4 regions of the Paenibacillus sophorae genome follow, and region 2 is predicted to be linked to each of the others. Evidence: riboswitches for the same ligand, from Rfam matches in the RefSeq annotation. Region 2 holds a riboswitch; each other region holds the start of a gene.

Region 1 (4,214 bases), 380 kb from region 2:
TGTCATTTTCCTTTCTTAAGCGGATTGTCGCCCCCGAATGTCCGTCCTCCAGATGGCTGAAATGACGGCCATTATCCGAAGCGGGGCTCGATAGCTTAGAAGCCCTGCTGAAAAGCAAGCAGGGCTGTCAAGGCTCTAATGAACTGAATTAGATTGTACTTTCAAAATATCGGCGGCCCACACATGAAACTATTCGTAAAAAATATATCAAAGCGATCCGGAAAGATAAAACGCGCTCGCGGGAACAGTTTCCTTAATTTGGCTAGGGCTTTCCCACATCAGACGAGCTTTGGCGCTCCCCGTATTGTCGTAATATTCTACTTTAATGTCGTACAGTTTACCGGCTTCCAGGTCGATTCTTCCCTTCCGCTCTATTCCGTACTGAGTCGACCAACTGGTAATAACCGCCTGCCCGTTGACCCATAACCGAATACCATCGTCCGAACTTGTATAGAAGGAATAGTTCTCGGTGTAGAGAGCCTTGATTTTACCGCTCCAACGGACTGAAAATTGGTCAGGGCCGACAGAGCTGTCCGGTGTTCCAGCCCCCCAGTTAAAATCGATGGCCGATTCTTCCCGTACCAGCGCAGGCGTTCCGGAAAGCTGCATATTGGCAAAATATTCGCCAATCAGCCCGTTGCGAGCCTGCGAACTATCCTTCGCCCCCAAACCTTCTCCTATCGGCTGATAACTCGGAGCAGGCGTTGGACTCGGTTCCGGCATTGGCGTTGGTGCCGGACTCGGTTCCGGCGTTGGTGCCGGCGTCGGACTCGGCGTTGGTGTTGGACTCGGTTCCGGCGTTGGCGTCGGACTAGGTGACGGTGTTGGCGTCGGACTCGGTTCCGGCGTTGGCGTCGGGCTAGGCGTCGGCGTCGGGCTAGGCGTCGGCGTCGGGCTAGGCGTCGGTGTTGGGCTAGGCGTCGGTGTTGGGCTAGGCGACGGCGTTGCCATCGTAAACGAAGCCATTCCCGTAATTATCTCATCGCGTGTTACCGTAAACCCGTTGTTCAGAAAGCTCTTGATTGTTGTAGTGCTGTTGTTTTCATAAAGCATTTTGCCCCAAGTCATCATAAAGACCCATTTGCTCTGTGATTTGGGCAGCATCGCCGGATCGGGCATTTGGCCGTTCTCGCCAATGGCAATCGGCTTGCCGGCTGCCAGAGTCAACAGGCTGTCGTAATAGTACTGATTGAAATCCTTGTTATAAATGTCCGCCGCCAGAATGTCCACCTTATCCGCACCGGGATAGGTCTTGACGTAAGGATCGGCCCAACTGTTCGGAGCGTTCGGGCTCCATACCCAGAGCAGATTATTAAGTTTATGAACATTAACGAAACGGTCATACATAATATTCCACAGAGCGGCAAAATTGTTCTTCTTGCCCCACCAGAACCAATCGCCGTTCATTTCATGGTACGGGCGCCACAGCACAGGCACCCCGGCATCGCGCAGGGTTTTCAGCGATACCGCCACTTTATCAAGCTCTGTGATCAGGCTGTTGTACTCCGTAGTTCCAGGCGTGACATACTTGTCAAAATCAGCCTGGGACAGCGATTTTTGTACGTTCGCCCAGTCATAAGTCGTACCGGGCAGATTCGCGTGGTACGTCATGGCGACGATGCCGCCGGCATTATACCACTTGATCGCGCTGCTGACGACATTTTGCCGCAGCCATGTCACGGCGCCGTCCGTTTGGCCGTTAATCGCCCCAAGCTCGTATCCATGGAGGGCCGCATATCTGCCGCTCGTTGCTTGAAGCTTGTTATTGAACTCGTCCGGACTTTCCAGATAATCATGCTGGCCGGTAATAATGCGGGTTCCGGAAATGGAGTACAGGTAGCTTAGCAGCTTGACCGCTTCGGGAGAAGCATCAGGATTGACGGGTCTCCCTGGAGCCTCCGCAGCCGAAGCAATCGCCGGGCTTCCTGCACCCGTGGGCGGGACAAATGTCAGGAGCAGACACAGAGATAGCATAGCAAAGAACAGTCGATACGTACGATGAACTTTCAATTCCATCTTCCTTTCGGTAACCAGGCTGCCTCCTTGAATGAAGAGGCCCTATGGCTTTGCGTCCCTACCTCGCGATAGGTTTGCCTTTGTCGTATTGGAAGGCTTAGCCTTCTACCGTACATATCGACGCTATTCAGTTATTCATGAACCCCATTTTTCATAAATCCTTAATAAATGGGTCAAAAGGCCTGTTTATAAAATCGTAAAAATGGTTAATAACTAGTTTTACCTATCCATTCAAACTTTTTCAAGAAATGAACTGCTGCAGCTCAATGTCCTTCCAATCCAGCGTAATGCGGATGTTGTCCTCTTCCACCAGCTCCGATCCGGTCTGCACTTCAATGAACTCCACATCGGTCAGAGCCAGAATGCTGTGCTTCGTTCCTTCCGGTATGCGTACAACGTCTCCCGCTTTTACCTTGTGCATTTTTTCATTAAGGATGATGCTGGCTTCCCCGCTGATGAACGTCCAGATTTCACTGCGCTTGAGATGGTACTGGTAGCTGATATTTTTTCCCTCTGCGATAAAAATCCGCTTCGTCAGCACTTCATTGCTTTCCCGGTATTTGACGTAATCAATCACCCGGTAGTGGCCCCATCGCCGTTCCTCATACATCGGTCTTTGCTCCGTCCCCTTCAGCACCTCCTTGATGCGCGGACTTTCCGATTTGTGAGTGACGAGAATGCCGTCCGGACTCGCGGCGATAATCAGATCCTGAGCACCGATTACCGTGATCGGAATATCAAGCTCGTTGACAAGGCAGCTTGTCGAGGAATCCTCGGTCAGAACGCCCTTGCCCATTTGATTGCTCGCCATCTCTTCTGTTAGCGTATTCCAGGTGCCCAGATCCTTCCAGAACCCATCATACGGCTGAACAACGATTTTGTCTTCCCGTTCAACCACCTCATAGTCGAAGCTGATCGAAGAGAGCAGTTTGTACTGCTTCTGCAGCTCCTCGTAGGTCAGAGGCAGCCCTTTTTGCTGCAAAATATCAAGCAGGTATCCGAGACGGAAGGCGAATACCCCGCAGTTCCACAAAGCGCCATGCCCAATGAGCTCTTCGGCGCGCAGGCGATCCGGCTTTTCGAGGAAACCGCTCACCGGCATGACTCCATTCTCCTGAGCTTCAGCGCTCGAAGGGATAATGTAGCCATATTTTTCCGAAGGATGCTCCGGTACAACACCGATCAGCGCGAGGTTCGCGCCGGTGGCGTCAAGCGCCTGCTCCAGCTGTGAAACCGCGCCGAAGAAGGAGCCTTCCACATAAGGGTCAACCGGCAGAATCGCCACCGTCTCATCCGGGAGCACGCCCTCTACCGAATACAGATAGACGGCCGTGAGCGCAATCGCCGGGAAGGTATCGCGGCGTTCAGGCTCGACGATAATCTTCACATTCCCGCCCAGCTGACTCTGAATCATTTCCACCTGCCCGCGTCCTGTCGCCAGATACGACGATTCCGCGAGTCCCGCTTCTCCCAGCTGCCGCCATACCCGTTGGACCATCGATTCAGGTTCGCCGAGCGGGCTTTCCAGCACCTTCAGGAACTGTTTCGAACGTGAATCATTGGACAGAGGCCATAGCCGTTTTCCCGAACCGCCAGATAAAAGCACCAATTTCATAATGATACCCTCCCTCTAAATGGTCATGATATGGCCGTGGACAACCGGCTGTTTAATGGAACTCCATTGTGTCAATATCGTAGTCTTAAGGCAGTACTTCTGGCAGCAACCGAAGCGCAGCATGCGTTTCCCGTGTTCTTTACAGGGAGGCGATTATACCGCCCCCGCCACACTCGGAGAAAAGCCGCTGAGTCCCCCCATCCGCGGGCGTCCCACCGAATAATATTCCAGTCCGGTTCCTTCGATCTGCTCCTTGGAGTAAACATTGCGGCCGTCGATCAGGATCGGCTTGCGCATGCTCGCGGATAATTGATGCAGATTGATATCCTTGAACACGGCCCAGTCCGTCAGCAGGCAGAGCGCGTCGCTGCCGGACGCCGCTTCCTCCGGTACGGCGCACCAGTGAATCAGCGGGTGATTATACTGCTGCCGGAAATTGTCCGCGGCGATCGGATCGTATACCTTCACATGCGCCCCTTCCTTAACTAGCGCCTCGATGATTTCCCTTGCCGGCGATTCGCGAACATCGTCGGTGTTCGGCTTGAAGGCGAGTCCCCAAATGCCGATGCTCGCGCCTTGCAGG
Region 2 (4,214 bases):
GCTTCGAATTAAACCACATACTCCACTGCTTGTGCGGGTCCCCGTCAATTCCTTTGAGTTTCAGTCTTGCGACCGTACTCCCCAGGCGGAGTGCTTACTGTGTTAACTTCGGCACCAAGGGTATCGAAACCCCTAACACCTAGCACTCATCGTTTACGGCGTGGACTACCAGGGTATCTAATCCTGTTTGCTCCCCACGCTTTCGCGCCTCAGCGTCAGTTACAGCCCAGAAAGTCGCCTTCGCCACTGGTGTTCCTCCACATCTCTACGCATTTCACCGCTACACGTGGAATTCCACTTTCCTCTTCTGCACTCAAGCTGCCCAGTTTCCAGTGCGACCACAGGTTGAGCCCATGGTTTAAACACCAGACTTAAACAGCCGCCTGCGCGCGCTTTACGCCCAATAATTCCGGACAACGCTTGCCCCCTACGTATTACCGCGGCTGCTGGCACGTAGTTAGCCGGGGCTTTCTTCTCAGGTACCGTCACTCTCTTAGCAGTTACTCTAAGAGACGTTCTTCCCTGGCAACAGAGCTTTACGATCCGAAAACCTTCATCACTCACGCGGCGTTGCTCCGTCAGGCTTTCGCCCATTGCGGAAGATTCCCTACTGCTGCCTCCCGTAGGAGTCTGGGCCGTGTCTCAGTCCCAGTGTGGCCGTTCACCCTCTCAGGTCGGCTACGCATCGTCGCCTTGGTGAGCCGTTACCCCACCAACTAGCTAATGCGCCGCAGGCCCATCCCTTGACAGCAGATTGCTCCGCCTTTCAGCCTCCCAGCAGGTGCCAAGAGGAATTATCCGGTATTAGCTACCGTTTCCGGTAGTTATCCCAGTTCAAGGGGCAGGTTGCCTACGTGTTACTCACCCGTCCGCCGCTAAGTATTTTTGAGAGCAAGCTCTCAAAAATACTCCGCTCGACTTGCATGTATTAGGCACGCCGCCAGCGTTCGTCCTGAGCCAGGATCAAACTCTCCAATAAGGTTTTTTCGTGCGGTTACTCCCTCGAATCACTCCAAGAAAACAACCATCCGAAAAGTTTATCGATAGAGCGATTAGCTCATGTTGAAACATCTGACGAGAATTTGCATTCTCATGATGGCCTTTCCAAAGCGTGAACCACGCTGTGAAATCCATCTCTTTTGGAACTCGCTAGAAGCGAATTCCCACTCACTCGTTGTTCAGTTTTCAAAGATCAAACTTGTTTGCCGTTCAACTTAATGTCTCAGCAGCAACTCTTATAATATATCATACACTCTACAGAAACGCAAGCTTTTTTTGAAAGTTTATTTTATCTTGTCGGCAAAGGCTTGTGTCTCCCGAGGACGACTTATCTATAATACCTCTTCTCTGAGGATATGGCAATACCCAAAATACAAAAAAAACAATCCACTTATTATTTAAGCGGATTGTTCATTTATTGCATGAAGCCGTCAGTTGCTTAATAATACTTCGCACCGGTATATTTGCTGGCGCTTTTAATCAGGGAGACCGCTTTATTACTCTTTCCCAAACCGGCGTCTACCGTCGTATCAATAGTCACCCACTGCCCATCGATGAGGACTTCATTCCATGCATGGTATTGAGATACATAGCTGCTCTCACCCATCACAAGCTTAGCGGGAACGTTCACACTGCGGAGCATAGCGGCAAAGAGGGAAGCATAGTCGTAGCAGATTCCTTTTTTGCTTGCAAGCGTTCTGTCGATGTTCGGCACATAGTCGGTAGATACGTTGGCTGCTAAGGCGTAGTCGTATTTTACATTGGAGACGATGTAGTTATAAATGGCGGTTACTTTTTCTTTGTCAGTGTCGGTATTCTGGGTGAGTTGTTTCGCTTTTTGGATCGCTCTGTCGGACGGGTTCCATTTAACGTTCTGCACCGAGCTCAGATATACGGCGTTAGGTTCGCTCATCGAAAGGTCGATAGAATCGGAATAAACCACTTTATACTTGTTGCCGCTGGTATTCTCAAGGATGGAAACTTTATAGGAGCCGCTGCCTTGCTGAAGCGGGAAGGACTCATTGGGCTCTGATGCGAAGAGGTTGTAGGTATAACTGCTGCCGTTCTTGGTAATCATCAGTTTAGTGCGCTTGCCCTGGGGAGCGTTATATTGAATGCCAACAACACCTTGGCTTAAATTCGAAGTGTCCAGCCATTCGGAACTGCCGCTCGCGGCGGCTGCCGGGGTAACTGGAACGGAAGTGGCTACTGTAAATAATATAAGAAGCCAAAAATAAAACTTCTTCACGGATAAAACTCCTTTCGATAGCTGGCTGCCATCCTCGCGGGAAGGCCCTTTAGCTTTGCGTCCCTACCTTTCGATAGGTTTGCCATTGTCGTGCAAGTTTCATCTATTCAAATAATAGGTAAATATTCTAAAATTTTACTTGTGAGTTAAACAAAAAAAGCTTCTTCATTCGGTAGCTGGCTGCCATCCTTACGGGAAGGCCCTCTAGCTTTGCGTCCCAATCTTTCGATAGGTTTGCCGTTATCGTGTTTAGCTTTTCTAATATTAGATTACCATATTTATCTGAATTATCAATAGAAAACTAGGAAAATATACCTGTATGATTACCTATTTTTACATATTTCCGCCACAGTCACGGGAGCTTTGCGTGCACAATTAGCCGATGAGTCGGATTAATCAGCGGATCGCATGTGATGAGCGTAAGGATGCGGTCTTTGTTACTGCCTTCCAGCACGGACACATCAGTAGGTTCGACTATCGAGATATCATAGACCGTGTAGTTATAGACTTTCCCTTTGGTCTTAACGGAAATCGTATCACCGATCTTCACCTCATTCAGACGGTTGAACAGTCTTCCCTTGGTATGGGCGCGGTGAGCGGCGATAGCCGCATTCCCGATTTCTCCAAGCGGAGCGGTCTCGGTCAAATGCACGGCCGCATGCCGCATATTCGCTTTGGTGGCTCCTTCAAGCACGGGAAGTTTGACATCGATTTTATCGATCTCAATCAGCGCGATCGCTTTCTCGTCTCCGTCTGAACCGCCTTTATCCTCTGCGAGCTGCGACTGCTCGTCCAAGGCCGATTCTTCGGCAAGCAGCTGTGTCACTTTGGCATATTTGAGCCGCAGATCGGGATCGACCGAATCTTGAGCCTTCTCCGCGCTTTGTTCAAAACTCTGCTCCGCTTCCTTCAGCAGCTTCTGCTGCTGCCAATCTTCTAACCATTCGCTCGTCTTTGGATACAGGATCAGCAGAACGCCAGCGATAATTATGATATAAGAAAGCTTGCGCATAATCTTCACCCTCTATCGTCGCTCCGCTTCCGCCCCGGAGATTGCCTCACCGGAGACAGGCAGAGACTGCTTTGGCTTCACAAACACCCATTTTCTGCTGCCAAAAAAATTGATGATGACCGTAACAAACGTAACCAATACCTTCGACAGCAGCTCCTGCAATCCAAGACGGCCGATTAGAACACTCATCAGCAGCAGAGATATGCACAGCACGAACAGATTCAATGCAATAAACCTCAGGAGCTGCTTATGAATGAAGCCTTCTTCCTTGCTCCGCTGCCGGTCCTTGAACGTTATTTTACTGTTCAAAATAAAACTGTTGGCCGTTCCCGCACCATAGGAGATGACCTGGGCAACGACATAGAAGAGCCCGAGCGAAGTCAGCAGCGCGAACACGGCCATATCTACCAATGTATTCAGAAGACCGACAATATTAAATTTAACGAACTGGAGGATATCGCCGCGCACATTATTGTTATTCATAAGGTACATCCTCCCGTGATTGTCCGGCTTTCTCCCGAAAGAGCTCGGCTTCCTCCTCCTTCAGGTTTCTGTAGCCTACCGCCTCGCGGACAATGTAAAGCGGCCGGTCCTTCGATTCATCGTATATCCGGCCGATATATTCGCCGATTACCCCGAGGATCATAAGTACAATTCCGTTAAACAGCAGGTTCACGCCGACGATGGAAGCCCAGCCGGGCACCGTGCGGGAAGTAAACCACTTCTGCATCAACACGAAGAACAAAAAGACAAAGCTGGAAAACGAAAGCAAAAACCCAAGGTAAGAAGCGATTTTGAGCGGCTTGTGCGAAAAAGACGTGATGCCGTCGAGCGCAAACCGGATCATTTTTTTGAGCGGATATTTGGTCTCCCCGGCAAAGCGCTCCTCGCGGACATACTCCACCATCGTCTGGCGGAAACCGACCCAACTGACAAGCCCTCTGACATAGCGGT
Region 3 (4,214 bases), 1.6 Mb from region 2:
GTAAAGTTGAACCCTTCTTCTTCGTACACCGGAACCGTAACAGGAATTGCGTTATTCATTTCGATCATTCCGTAATAATTGGTATAACATGGATCACTTACGATAACCTCATCTCCGGGGTTCGTAAGGACCAGAAGGGACAGGTAAAGCCCCTGCATACCCCCAACTGTAATCATGATTTCATCAAGCGGATTGTAACTAACTTTGTCAAAATCTTTAAAATGCGCGCTTACAGCTTCACGCAGAGGAAGAATACCGGAATTTGGCGTGTAATGAGTGTGGCCGTGATCCATGGCTTTTTTTGCAGCTTCAATAATATGCCCCGGAGTATCAAATTCAGGTTCGCCTATTACAAAACTAATCACATTATCCAAACCTTGTGCCATATCATACATTTTTCTGATTTTAGCCGGTTCGATGCTTGCGATCTTTGACGATAATTCTTTCATTATTAATCTCCTTCTGCTGCCGTGTAATCTTATCTGCGTATTGAAACCGCACCTTCCACACCTTTTTGTAGGTGACCGTCTAAATATTCGACCCCAATGGAGTCTAAGCCTTCTTTTAGTTCCGCAACCATTTCATCTTTCTTGTCTGGCAGCATACCGTGTACGGGTATTACATTGGATGTATGGAGACCGAAGAAATACGTATGATCTAAGTCCAGTCCACTTAACATTTCGATTTCCTCTTCAATATTTTGACGCAAGGTATTTTCTATAAAAAGCCCTTTTTTTACTTCTTCATCCAGCGGGCTGCCGGGATCCACGTGTAAAGTGGCAATAAAGATGAGCTTTGGTTTAACTTCATTTAGCAGTTTGCTGTTTGCTGTTGCGTTTTCACGTGTTTTCTCGCTGCCGGCTCCTCCGATGATAATATTTACACTAAAGTCTATGCCAGCATTGGTCAAACGCTTTAACTGCGCTTTCGCTTCATCCACGGTAAACCCTTTATTAAAATGTTCCACGACCTCTGGCATACCGGATTCCAGACCAATGTTGAGGTCATTAATCTTTAAAGCTCTTAATTCTTTAAGCTCATCATCTGTTTTATTTATGATGTTATTAACGGAGGCATACATCGCTATAGTCTCAACTTCAGGCAGAATTTCATTGATTTTAACAGCAATGGATTTCAGCCGGTCCGCACTTAGAGAAAAGGGGTCGGCATTAACTAAGAAAATACGGTTTACTCTAGGATACACTCGTCTCGCTTCCCGTAAATCCTGTTCGATTTGCTCCAGCGTTTCGACATGAAAAGGAACATCGCTATACATGGTGCAGAAGCTGCATTCATTATGGCTGCATCCTACAGTAACTTGTAATAATAATGAGTTTGCTTCAAATGGCGGACGATAAACGGGCCCGGTATATTTCATTTTAATCTCTCCTTTTTGTACGTTATGCTTATTTCTATAAGTTTACAATCATGCAGCTTTCTAAGGTAGTACGCACTTTAAAGTACGTATCGAAAACCAATTAGTAATATTTAGATAATAAACAAAACATTTCATTGGTAAATTTTAAATTGGGACTTATACTCTAAAAAGAAGCAGCAAAAGAACTATAAGAAATCACGAAACAAGTGATTGACCAAAGGCAAACTCGTTCGAAAGACGGGGACGCAAAGCCACGGGTCTACCGTTATAGGAAACTATAACCAGACAGCCGGGTTGCTCAGGCAGCTTGTTTTTTTGTGTGTTCTCACAGCAGAAGAAAGGAAGGGTTCAACGAAAATGAGAAGAATCTTTTGGAGTGTGCTTGTGGTCTGGATGCTCGTTGCATTAACCGAAATGGAGACAAGGGGGATGGTTGCGAGCGCGGCAGCAGGGCTGAACTACACATGGAAAGACGAGGTGACGAAGTTCAAAGTCGGACCGGTTGATTTTCAAGATCTCAAGGATGCTGATATCGCTGGCCGCTACTTAACCTGGACTATAATTCAAGATTACTATGATTCGATTTACGTTTTAAATTTGGATAACGGAAAGACGGAAAGATTGACTACCGATAAGACCCACAAATATAACCCGGTTATAGCGGATACCATTCAAGGCCCAATGGTTCTTTGGATTCAGAGTAATGAACTCCATGGAAGTGATATATGGGGATACAATTTGAAAAGTAAGGAAAAAAAGAAGCTGGTTGACGGCGGGTCATCATCGCTAACGGAGCCCGTTGGAAATGGCAATTATCTGGCATGGGTTGATCATTACAAAGTCCAAGTTCTTAATTTGACAACCGGAGAGTCGGAGGAGATCGAGGAAGGGAGTAATCCTCAGCTGGGTAAGGGCCGGCTTATCTATCTGTACCGATCCGATGAAATTAGGGCCTATAATCTGGAAACAAAAAGTAAAAATAATTTTTACGGAGCCAGCTTTCCGTATGATTATTCGTTCAATGGCAAATACATTTTGCTCAAGACCAAACTCAGGGAAAATCAGGGTTATGTTGAGCTGAACGCAACCACTCCGTCTGAAAAGGGAATCGTCCTGCAAAATGATGCTCCTTTCAAATTGTCAAAAGTATTTACAGGATTGTCCTATGGCCTTTGGGTTGAAAAAGGTGAGGGAAATAAAGCAGAGGTAACAGGTGTGGACCTTTTGCATAAGGAGTCCTTTTCGATACCGCTGGAAGCGACATACAATCATGTACTCGGACTCTCCGGCGATACGCTGATTTATTTAAATAAAGGCGGTTTTATCGTCAAAAGAACCATCATTCCTCCGAGTACCCGTGCAGACCGGAATGCAGAACCGATTCATGTCGTTATGGACGGGTTAGAGGTTCCCCTGCGTACGGCCCCAATTTCGCTTAACAATAGCACCTATGTCGAGTTTCGTTCCCTGTTCGAGCGGATGGGGTTCGGCATAAAGTGGGATAACAAAACGCGCCAGATCACGGGCACCAAGGGAAGCCTGGTAATTAAACTGACTATTGGCAAGAAAGAGATGGTTGTTAATGGAAAAGCTATCAAAACCGATTATGCGCCGGTTACTCGGGGCGGTACAACCTATGTTCCTCTTAGACTTATTGGTGAAGCGGCTGATCGTAAAATAAGCTGGAATGGAGCAAAGCAGACGGTGTACATCAGCCTGAAAGATACCAAGGATACCCTCTATAACGAGGACGGCAGCATGCGGTATCATGGCGGACTGGTAGGCGGTATCCGTGAGGGATATGGAACGCAATACAACGAAAACGGACGTGTTTTCTATGAAGGGGAGTGGAAGAACGATAAAATGCATGGCGAAGGGAAAATGTACTATCTTTTCGCTGACGAACTGTTTTTCGAAGGAACGATGAGAGATGGAATGCAGACCGAGGGCATCGAATATTATCCCGGCGGCGGACTTCGGTACAAGGGTTCTTACAATGGAGCGCTGCACTGGGAGGGGCAAGAGGTTGTTCTGAATCGAAGTACAGGCGAATATCTCGTCGTAGAAATAAGTAAGGGACGGCGGGAAGGAAAGGCAATCTGGTATTACGCCAGCGGTGAGGTTAAAATTGAGGGGGATTTTGCGGACGACCGGTTTATTAACGGCACACTCTATGATCCCGAGGGGAATGTGCTGTACCAAGGCGAATTTGACGATTCGGGTGAACCTTTAAAGAATTAAACAATAATAACAGTCCTGACGAAGTTATTTTCATCGGGACTGCTGCGAAACTTAATATTAATCCCTCTGAGCCAACCCTTCAATCGGGTTGGCTCTTGTGGTCTGTGAACCATTCCTCCTGTCAAAGAAAACGCAATCCGTTCACCATCGCTTGAAGATGATCTTGATCCGCCCAGAGGATGAAGTACGGATAGGTGGTGCCGTTAATCACAACAGGCTGCGGATATACGGCGATGAGTGCGGATTGCCGCCGAAATTCCGGCGCTTGGTCCGGGGAAGGGAAGATAAAGCAGGCTTCCTGATTCTGCACTCGTCCCGGAACGATCCGCGGCGAAGAGCCGTATGGCATTAACCGGTGATAAGCTTCTGCGCGGCACAGTTCTGGAAACGGTAGCTCGCTGGCCAGGGCGGAGATTTGGAAGAAACCGTCCGCGCCCTCGTACCGGGTCTCGCTCACCGCCCGCCAGGCGGCGGGATAAGGGAAGCTGACCCGGTACGCTGCACTGCGGAACTGGGCGTAGTCTTCCGCCGGAATGGCTCCATGGGACCATTGTACGGAGGTGATGGCGCCTGCCCCGGAAATCACGCGGATCGG
Region 4 (4,214 bases), 2.4 Mb from region 2:
TCCGACTGCATTTTGCGCAGGGCCGTTTTCATGTAAATATCCTTTAAAACGATTTGCTAATGCCAACATTCGACATGGTAACGTTAGCTTTGGGATATTTTTCTTTATTGTATACTTATATTTCTCAGATATGCAATAAAAAAGTCGAATGATGCATTATTTTGTCGATGGTGTAGTTATTGGATTTCTTCCAGTGTCGAGAGAAGGACATTAAAAGCGGAAATAATTCTCGGAGCGCCAACACATGGCACAAGATGCAGTAAAATCCCCTTGATTTGATCAACGGTCATGCCTACACGGAGCGCCATCACATAATGAACGCCGAGCTGCTCGAATTGGCCCATCGTAATCAGAGAGGAAATAACGGCAATCTCTTTCCAATCGGCGCCAATAGTGGTCCGCTGAAAAATGTCGCCATAAGCGTTGCCCATAATAAATTCAGCCAATTCGGGAAAATGCTCTTTGATCGGAGCCATCGCCTTGGCCCCATAGTCGCCGGAAAGATTAGAGAAATGCTTGAAACCGCTGTTTACGTTGTCTTTCATAGAAATGCCTCCTAAAAGTTTTGCTGGCGTATGCTCCCCGGGTTACTTTTCGTGAAAGCTTGCTTCGGAAGCATATGCTTGTTTTGTCTGTGAAACTATTAATCAAGATTTAGTGTGCGGTGTGCGGTAGGAGGCACTTCGTCACGGTCAGTCAATAGCTCGATGACGGCAACACGGTTTAAAGCCACAGCTTCGCTGATAGCAGTAGCAAATTGTTCTTTGGTCTCGCATTTGTAGCCGGCAGCTCCCAGCGATTCGGCAAATTTTACGGCATCCATAGGAACTTCAAATAAAGTTCCGTCGATTCTGCCTGTAGTTTTTTCCATTCCTTTTAACGCCATATCCAGCTGCATATTATTCACAACGATAAAAATGACCGGGATATTCTTGCAAACGGCAGTATTAATTTCTGTACCGAGCATCATGAAGCAGCCGTCGCCGGTAATGCAGAATATCGTTTCCTCAGGAGAAGCAGCCTTTGCTCCAATAGCCATGCCGATTGCGTTGCCCATGCAGGCAAAGTAAGCGTCGAAGACAAAACTGCCCGGCTTCTTCACGTTGTACCACTTCACGGCATTGAAGCCGTGGCTGCCGTCATCAACAAATATGGTATTGTTATAAGGGATCAGGTCGCTCATCGTGCTCATTACCGACGCCAGTGAAAGATTGGGCAGATCGGGCAGTTCTTCCGCATAATGAACAGCCGTCTCCGGATCACGTTTTTTAATAGCGGCAGTATCAACATTCTGGAGATACAGCGACAAGTTATCCCGCAAATCTCCGCCGACCGCAATCGTCTGGGAGGTCAATATTTTTCCCACAAAGGTGGGATCGACGTCAAACTGAATCAAGGTCTCCGGATGATTCTCCGCTTTGAGGTTACAAATGGTCATATCACTGAGACGTGATCCAAGCACGATAAACAAATCACTGCGATTCAACAAATCGTCGCCATGCCTGCATCCGCCAACACCGATTGGACCGTGGTATAGCGGATGATCCCAGGCGATAGCGCCTTTGCCGCCGGGAGTAGTAACGACAGGAATATTAAAGGTCTCTGCCAATTGAACCAATTCCGTATGCGCACCGGAGCGGTTGACGCCTTTGCCGGCTATGATCAGAGGTCTGCTGGAATGGTTAATGGCATCAACAATACGGTCAAAATTAGCGTAACTGACAAGCGTTTCCCGTTCGGGGATAACAATTCGGCATTCTTTTAGCGGTTCTGTCTGGACATCAAAAGGAATGCACAGATGAACAGGTCCGCGCTTGCCGCTCAGCGCAATTGAAATAGCATGGTTAAAAATCGTGCTGAAATGATCGCCGCGTTCGATTAGTTTGCTGAAGAGCGTAGCGGGTCTGAACATGTCCGCCAAATCGGCAAGATACGAAGAAGAATCCTGGCACTGGGGAATTCCGAGCTCCTGAATGGATTGATGCCCCGTAATAAACAGCACAGGGAGGTTGTTGGCTTTGGCATGTGCCGCCGCTGTGAGGAGGTTCGTCCCCCCTGGACCGGAAGTACCGAAAGCCACGCCGAGATTTCCGGTTTTCAAGGCATAGCCGGAAGCTTCAAATCCGGAGCTGGATTCATGTCTCCCAGGAATAAATTCAATACCATAATCTACCATTTTGAGAACTATGGGACAAATAGATTTACCGATAATGCCAAAAGAATGCGTCACTCCGAGATTGCGTAGTGCTTCTGCCATATAATCTGCGACTGTCTTCAAAAGATCCACCCCACAAATCAAGTATTGTTTGCCATGTTATCTAACAAATAATAGAAAACCTGCACTCAAAACAGAGTACAGGTCGGTTGACAAAATCACCATATAGGACGCTTGATATACTAGCGTTCTGGTTCTTCAGCAACCTGGCTGTCATGGTCTCAAGCAAGATTTGAGACTGTAGATCCATGGCTTTGCGTCATTCCCTTTCGGAGAACTTTGCCCATATTGAGTTTATGAAAAAATAAAGAATAATTTTCCCTTACAATATATTCCTTGCTCTGCTTTTGTCAATATATTTATATAAATAGGCTCGGAATTTGACGAATTAATTGATTTTCTATACATATTGTCTGGAATTAACGAAGGATAAAAGACCTATACTGAGCACGAAGAGTCCTTAAAAGAAAAGAAGCAGCCCTTGCGGCTACTCCTTTTCATTGTTAGCGTAAGGATCAAGCAGGTAGTCGCCTTCTCCGCTGTCCATGTAACTCTGGTACTGATGTCCCTTCACGACGGTAACATGATTGCCTGTTATGTCCGTGGCGATGAAATTTTCCCAGGGCTCGACGAAGCCATCTGGATCATCAGCTTCGATTTCCATATCATTGTAAGAATCGATATTATTTCCCTCCGCCATAGCCGGCGTGTTGGAGGTGCCGAAGCTTTCGACGATCTGCCAGGCGTCCTCGCCGTCAAATCCGTTATACTCATGCTCGTCGAGACTGCTTCGCCCAAAAGGAGGAGTAAGAAATTCCTCTTCCACGGGGCGCGTATGCGGCTTTTCCTGGCGGGGGCTGTATTCCTTGGAGTAGCGTGTGGCGGGAAGAACGGCCAGTCGCTCATATGGAATCGGCTGTCCGCTCGCCGCGCAAATGCCGTATGTGCCTTTGTCCATCGCCTCAAGCGCGTCGTCTATATCCTTTAGTTCCAGTTCTTCGAGCTCTTGAAGCGATATATCCATGGAACGATGATACAGGTCGGTGGCGACATCGCCGGGATGGTTGTCGATTTCCGACAGTTCGCCCGACATATCCCGCATGGAATCTTCAAGACCGTGATCTTCATTCTCCTTAAGCCTGTGCCGGATATCGTCCCGCTGCCGGATAAGAAGGCCACGCAGGCGGGCAAGCTGTTCCGAAGACAGGTGATTCATTAGCCTCGGCTCCTTTCCATTTGCCGTTTTCCTTGTTAGGTTGGCCGATTGGCCGGTTTTTTACCGCTGGCAAATTGTGCTTTTGATAAGTGCGGCGCGGGGTGCGCCGCAATGGACGGGTTCTTGAGGCCTGTGCTACAATATACAGGTCTTTTATACACGTTTTGGACCGCTTTCGGGCGGGAAAAATAAGAACGGAGTGACAAGCTGAAGTGGTGTACTATCTGATCGCGCTAATCGTATTTTTGCTTGACCAGGGAACGAAATATCTGATCTCCACCCGGCTGGAAATCGACGAACAAATTCCGGTGATCGGAAACTTTTTTGTCATCACATCGCACCGCAACCGCGGCGCCGCTTTCAGCATTCTGCAAGACCAGCGCTGGTTTCTCATTCTGGTGACGCTTGTCGTCTTGATTGGAATCGTCTGGTATTTGAACAAAGTAAGAAGGACGCGGCGCTTGCTTCCCTTGGCGCTGTCGCTTGTGCTTGGCGGCGCAATCGGCAACTTTCTCGACCGGGCGCTTACAGGCGAAGTTGTCGATTTTCTGCGGTTTAATTTCGGCAGCTATACGTTTCCGATCTTTAACGTGGCGGATTCCTGTATTGTCGTCGGTGTAGCGCTTATTATTCTCGATTCCATTATGGATATGAGGGGCGGCCCAACTGAAGTGATTGAAGTGAAGGAAACAAGCGAGGTAGAGGAAAGGAATGAACAGCATTGAGTAAGGACGCCCATAATGAAGGGGCAGAAGGCGAGACCGTGGATAATGATATCGTCGT

Evidence for each region. Region 2 has a riboswitch for cyclic di-GMP ahead of KP014_RS06615 (transglutaminase-like domain-containing protein). Riboswitches for the same ligand answer to the same signal wherever they lie in the genome.
Region 1: linked by a shared signal. The riboswitch ahead of KP014_RS28680 (glycosyl hydrolase) and the one ahead of KP014_RS06615 (transglutaminase-like domain-containing protein) in region 2 are both predicted to bind cyclic di-GMP.
Region 3: linked by a shared signal. The riboswitch ahead of KP014_RS27735 (stalk domain-containing protein) and the one ahead of KP014_RS06615 (transglutaminase-like domain-containing protein) in region 2 are both predicted to bind cyclic di-GMP.
Region 4: linked by a shared signal. The riboswitch ahead of KP014_RS23880 (thiamine pyrophosphate-binding protein) and the one ahead of KP014_RS06615 (transglutaminase-like domain-containing protein) in region 2 are both predicted to bind cyclic di-GMP.

Annotation. Positions count from the first base shown of each region.
Region 1 is NZ_CP076607.1:1,776,574-1,780,787, reverse strand. Features, by position in the region: gene KP014_RS28680 (glycosyl hydrolase) at 208-2,010, opposite strand; cyclic di-GMP riboswitch class I at 2,023-2,105, opposite strand; gene KP014_RS08305 (sugar phosphate nucleotidyltransferase) at 2,258-3,631, opposite strand; gene KP014_RS08300 (UDP-glucose dehydrogenase family protein) at 3,785-4,214, opposite strand, start outside.
Region 2 is NZ_CP076607.1:1,397,320-1,401,533, reverse strand. Features, by position in the region: rRNA gene KP014_RS06620 (16S ribosomal RNA) at 1-979, opposite strand, end outside; gene KP014_RS06615 (transglutaminase-like domain-containing protein) at 1,439-2,248, opposite strand; cyclic di-GMP riboswitch class I at 2,262-2,342, opposite strand; cyclic di-GMP riboswitch class I at 2,417-2,497, opposite strand; gene KP014_RS06610 (class D sortase) at 2,601-3,260, opposite strand; gene KP014_RS06605 (GtrA family protein) at 3,273-3,743, opposite strand; gene KP014_RS06600 (glycosyltransferase family 2 protein) at 3,736-4,214, opposite strand, start outside.
Region 3 is NZ_CP076607.1:5,712,096-5,716,309, reverse strand. Features, by position in the region: gene KP014_RS27745 (pyridoxal phosphate-dependent aminotransferase) at 1-449, opposite strand, end outside; gene KP014_RS27740 (radical SAM protein) at 479-1,378, opposite strand; cyclic di-GMP riboswitch class I at 1,588-1,680, shown strand; gene KP014_RS27735 (stalk domain-containing protein) at 1,736-3,619, shown strand; gene KP014_RS27730 (LysM peptidoglycan-binding domain-containing protein) at 3,741-4,214, opposite strand, start outside.
Region 4 is NZ_CP076607.1:4,900,483-4,904,696, reverse strand. Features, by position in the region: gene KP014_RS23885 (carboxymuconolactone decarboxylase family protein) at 177-545, opposite strand; gene KP014_RS23880 (thiamine pyrophosphate-binding protein) at 644-2,257, opposite strand; cyclic di-GMP riboswitch class I at 2,413-2,509, opposite strand; gene KP014_RS23875 (TraR/DksA C4-type zinc finger protein) at 2,703-3,431, opposite strand; gene lspA (signal peptidase II) at 3,644-4,156, shown strand; gene KP014_RS23865 (RluA family pseudouridine synthase) at 4,195-4,214, shown strand, end outside.